DNA from 2 places in the Gilliamella sp. ESL0405 genome. Region 2 is predicted to be linked to the other one. Evidence: riboswitches for the same ligand, from Rfam matches in the RefSeq annotation. Region 2 holds a riboswitch; the other holds the start of a gene.
The links. Region 2 has a riboswitch for preQ1 ahead of queF (preQ(1) synthase). Riboswitches for the same ligand answer to the same signal wherever they lie in the genome.

Region 1: it holds a riboswitch for preQ1, as region 2 does, so the genes downstream of both, queD (6-carboxytetrahydropterin synthase QueD) here and queF (preQ(1) synthase) in region 2, are expected to answer to the same signal.

The regions. Positions count from the first base shown of each region.
Region 1 covers NZ_CP048265.1:1,714,268-1,716,752, reverse strand. The annotation lists gene GYM74_RS07545 (7-carboxy-7-deazaguanine synthase QueE) at 1-370, opposite strand, end outside; gene queD (6-carboxytetrahydropterin synthase QueD) at 373-795, opposite strand; PreQ1 riboswitch class I at 799-844, opposite strand; gene clpB (ATP-dependent chaperone ClpB) at 1,130-2,485, shown strand, end outside.
Region 2 covers NZ_CP048265.1:1,815,818-1,818,302, forward strand. The annotation lists gene queC (7-cyano-7-deazaguanine synthase QueC) at 1-552, opposite strand, end outside; gene queF (preQ(1) synthase) at 580-1,053, opposite strand; PreQ1 riboswitch class I at 1,056-1,100, opposite strand; gene GYM74_RS07910 (DUF1090 domain-containing protein) at 1,357-1,794, opposite strand; gene coaA (type I pantothenate kinase) at 1,812-2,485, opposite strand, start outside.

The sequences.
Region 1 (2,485 bases), 100 kb from region 2:
TTTGATAGCGAGATTGATAGCAAAATTTAGGGCTTAGTGCGATATAGTCAATCAGCAGATCGACTTTGCCCAGACCATTACTCTCAATGGCAATAAAATAACCGGCTTGTTTGAGTGACAAGAGCAGCTCCGGCAACGCTTTAACCATAGTTGGCTCACCGCCGGTGATAATAATATTTTTGCTTTGATACTGCTTAAGCGTTGCTAATAGCTGCGTTAAGGTAAATCGGCTAAATCGGCGAAAATCGGTATCACACCATGCACAATTTAAATTACAACCGGCAAAGCGAATAAAAATTGCCGGCATACCAGTATTGTAACCTTCGCCCTGTAAAGATTCGAAGATTTCAACAATGCGAAATTCAGTCATTTTTAGCTCCGGCGGTACTCGCAGTAAGATGTCGGGGTTTCCCAAAGTTTGATCATCGAAACGGGTAGATATTGCGCTAAGCAATCGAAGATGTATTGACACATTCCTTCAGCAGTTGTACGGCAAGGAAAGGCAAAAATTTTACGATCCATCTGCTTTAATAAATCGGCAATCCGGCACTCGTTAGCGTTATTTTGGTTGTATAAATAAGCATGATCGAGCGGATCAACAATATGTTGTTTAACAATTGCTTTTAAATCAGCGTAATCCATGACCATATCAGCACTTGAGCCGCTGGTAATAAGTTCACCACTGATCTCAACTAATAAGCGATAGGTATGACCGTGCAGGTTATGACATTTTTTATTATGCCCGTCTAACATATGACAAGCATCAAATTGAAACTCTTTAGCTATTTTGAACATGATATTATCCTAGTTTTTTTACGTGGGATGGGTTACGAACCACGGTTAGATGACCTAACAAAACGAGCGGCTAATATAATCGATAAACGTTGATTTGTCATCTTTCAATTGTCATTTAATGATAGTTTAAGTAAACTGATGCGGTGATTTTCATCACGTTTTCTAATACAAGGTTAACTGTGTCTTATTTGCGTTGTTTTGTTGTATAAATTCTGTAAAAAAATATTCTCAATCAGCTCTTGAAATTTCATCTTCCACACTCATTTAGTGATCATGCAAATGGATTGAATGCTTCGCCATTTGATCCAAATCTATTGCACAGGAGATAAATAATATGAGGTTAGACAAACTCACAAATAAATTTCAACAAGCTTTAGCTGATGCGCAGTCTTTAGCATTAGGTAAAGATAATCAATATATCGAGCCTGTTCATGTACTTTCCGCCATGCTCAATCAAGAAGGCAGTAGTGTTAAACCATTATTAGCTTCGGCTGGCGCTAATATCGCTCTATTACAACAAGAATTAACTCAAGCGATTGATCGTTTGCCGCAAGTACAAGGTGCCGGCGGTGATGTGATACCTTCACAAGATTTTATTCGAGTACTAAATCTTTGTGACAAATTATCGCAAAAAAATGGCGATAGTTATATCTCATCTGAACTATTTATTTTAGCCGCTTTAGAAGATAAAGGCAGTTTAAGTGACATACTTAAACGTAGTGGCGTGACGAAAGATAAATTTAATCAGGCGGTAAATCAAGTAAGAGGTAATGATAACGTGAACGATCCTAATGCAGAAGATCAACGTGGTGCGTTGAAAAAATATACTATCGATTTAACCGAACGTGCTGAACAAGGCAAACTCGATCCGGTTATTGGTCGTGATGAAGAGATTCGCCGTACTATACAAGTATTGCAACGTCGTACCAAAAATAACCCGGTACTTATTGGTGAGCCGGGGGTCGGTAAAACCGCTATCGTTGAAGGTTTAGCACAGCGTATTGTTAATCGTGAAGTACCGGAAGGGTTACGTAACAAACGTGTTTTATCATTAGATATGGGTGCTTTGATTGCCGGCGCTAAATATCGTGGTGAATTTGAAGAGCGTCTTAAAGCAGTACTTAAAGATATCGCCAAAGAAGAAGGCCGTATCATTCTATTTATTGATGAGATTCATACCATGGTTGGGGCAGGCAAAAGTGATGGTGCGATGGATGCCGGTAATATGTTAAAACCCGCATTGGCTCGTGGTGAATTGCACTGCGTGGGCGCAACCACTCTTGATGAATATCGTCAATATATTGAGAAAGATCCTGCGTTAGAACGCCGTTTCCAAAAAGTCTATGTGGCTGAACCAAGTGTTGAAGATACGATTGCCATTTTACGTGGTTTGAAAGAACGTTATGAAATTCACCACCACGTACAGATTACCGATCCGGCTATTGTGGCGGCGGCAACGTTATCGCATCGTTATATTTCAGACCGTATGTTACCGGATAAAGCAATCGATTTAATTGATGAAGCGGCTTCGAGCATTCGTATGCAAATGGATTCTAAACCGGAATCATTAGATCGCCTTGAAAGACGCATTATTCAGCTAAAACTTGAGCAACAAGCGCTTAAGAAAGAGTCTGATGATGCAAGTAAAAAACGACTTGAGATGCTAAATGATGAACTTGCTGAGAAAGAA
Region 2 (2,485 bases):
TTGCCGGATATAATCAAGATAACCGAGTTTATCAGCCATTTCCCATGTTTGCGCTTTAGTCAGATACATTAATGGGGTGATGATGTTAAATGTGTAATCCAAGGCTAAATTCATCGAAACATTCATGGATTTAATAAAGATATCTCGACAGTCCGGATAACCACTGAAATCGGTTTCACATACGCCAATAATGATATCTTTAATACCTTGCTGTTTGGCATAACACCCGGCTAACAATAAAAATAGCATATTACGCCCGTCAACAAAGGTATTAGGATAATTCCCTTCTTGAGCTGATTTAATCTCTTGCGAGTCATCAATCAAGGCATTATTGGTCGTTTGTTTAATCACTGAAGTGTCAATGACGGTTTGCTTTACACCAAGATCGTCAGCAATCCATTTGGCTTTTTCAAGCTCAATGGCATGTCGTTGACCATATTGAAAGCTGATTGTTTCAACGTTTTCACGCCCATAATCAGCAATTGCTTGCAGTAGGCAAGTGGTCGAATCTTGCCCACCAGAAAATATCACAAGTGCTTTACGATGTTGCATTAAAAATTTCCTGTTAGGATGATGAGATTAACGATTATCGACTTTTTCAGGATAAAGATCGTGATTAGCTAAACGATTAAGCGCAATTTGTTCCCAGTTAGTGCCGGGTTTACCGTAATTTGCATATGGATCGATAGAAATACCGCCACGAGGTGTAAATTTACCCCAGACTTCAATGTATTTTGGATCCATTAATTTAATCAAATCTTTCATGATGATATTAATACAATCTTCATGATAATCACCATGATTACGGAAGCTGAATAAATAGAGCTTAAGTGATTTACTTTCGACCATTTTAATATTCGGCACATACGAAATATAAATCGTCGCAAAATCAGGTTGACCTGTGATAGGACAAAGGCTGGTAAATTCCGGGCAATTAAATTTAACAAAATAGTCATTACCGGGATGTTTATTGTCAAACGTTTCGAGAATTTCCGGACAATAGGTAGTTGGATAGCGAACAGACTGATCGCCTAGTAGTGTAACGTTACTCATAATTTTCCTTAGTTTTTTTGCGTGGGAGGTTTACGAACCACGTGATAAGGCGCACACCTTACCTTTTTTTGTTCTAAAAGTCCAGCCTGCTTGTGAATAACTAACTATAACGGTGTGAAGGCAAATTACACAGTATTTAAATGACACTGGATTTACATAGAAAACGCCGTCATTTTGCTTATTCAATATCAATGCGTATTAAGTTAATGAGTTGTCATCTTAAGCAAAATAACTCACACCGTTATTCTGCTTAGGATGACTAATTTGTCGGATAATAGAGATTAAAGCTTGCAAAAATAGCGTTTATTTCGATTTCAGTTCTTTGTAAAAATTGTCTAATTTGTCTTTAGCTTGCGCTAACTCTTTTTCAGCATCATTTAATTTCGAGGTTTTTTGGGCAATTTTTTGCTCATCGCCTTTGAGTTTTGCTTCAGCTAAATCTTTTTGTCGTTCGGCAACTTTTTCAGTTTTTTCATTAATATCTTTTTTATATTCGGCCTCTAAACTATCATCATTACAATGCATTTTGACATTTAATAATGCTTTTTCTAATCCTTGAACACGCTCAAGATTAGCGGTTTTTTGTGCCTCAGCAATTTGCGCTTCAATCGCCTCTTTTTTGCCGGCACAAGTCTGCCCTTGATGATCATCAACGTTTGCTGCACAAACACCTAGGGTAAGTGTTGTTAAAAATGAAAGCAGTGTAAACTTACTTACAGACGACTTAATTATTGATTTCATAATGTTTCCTCTTAAGTTTATTTTCTTAACTGCACACAATCCACTTGGTGATTCTTACCTTTTGTTAAAATTAAACTGGCTCTTTCACGAGTCGGTAAAATATTTTCAATTAAATTTAATTCATTAATCTCGTGCCAAAGCCGGTTGGCGATATTAATCGCTTCTTGTTCCGGGAGCTGAGAATAGTGATTAAAATAAGAGTTAGGATCACTAAATGCCCCTGCTCTGAATTTTAAAAAACGATTGACATACCAATCATGTAAAAGCGACAACTCCGCATCGACATAAATCGAAAAATCCACATAATCAGAAACAAATACCCGATTATTCGCTTGCGGATAGTTAATGGTGCCTTGTAACACGTTTAAACCTTCTAAAATAAGAATATCTGGGCTATCAACAATAATCTCTTCGTTTTCAACAATATCGTAAACTAAATGTGAATAAACCGGCGCTTTAACTTTCGCTTGACCGGATTTTACATCGGCCACAAAGTTGATCAGCTTTTTAATATCATACGATTGCGGAAAGCCTTTTTTATTCATAATACCTCGTTCTTCGAGATATTTATTGGGATATAAAAATCCATCAGTAGTCACTAATGCCACTTTTCGATGTTCAGGCCAACGTGTTAACAGCGCTTGTAATACGCGCGCTGTGGTACTTTTCCCTACAGCTACACTACCGGCAA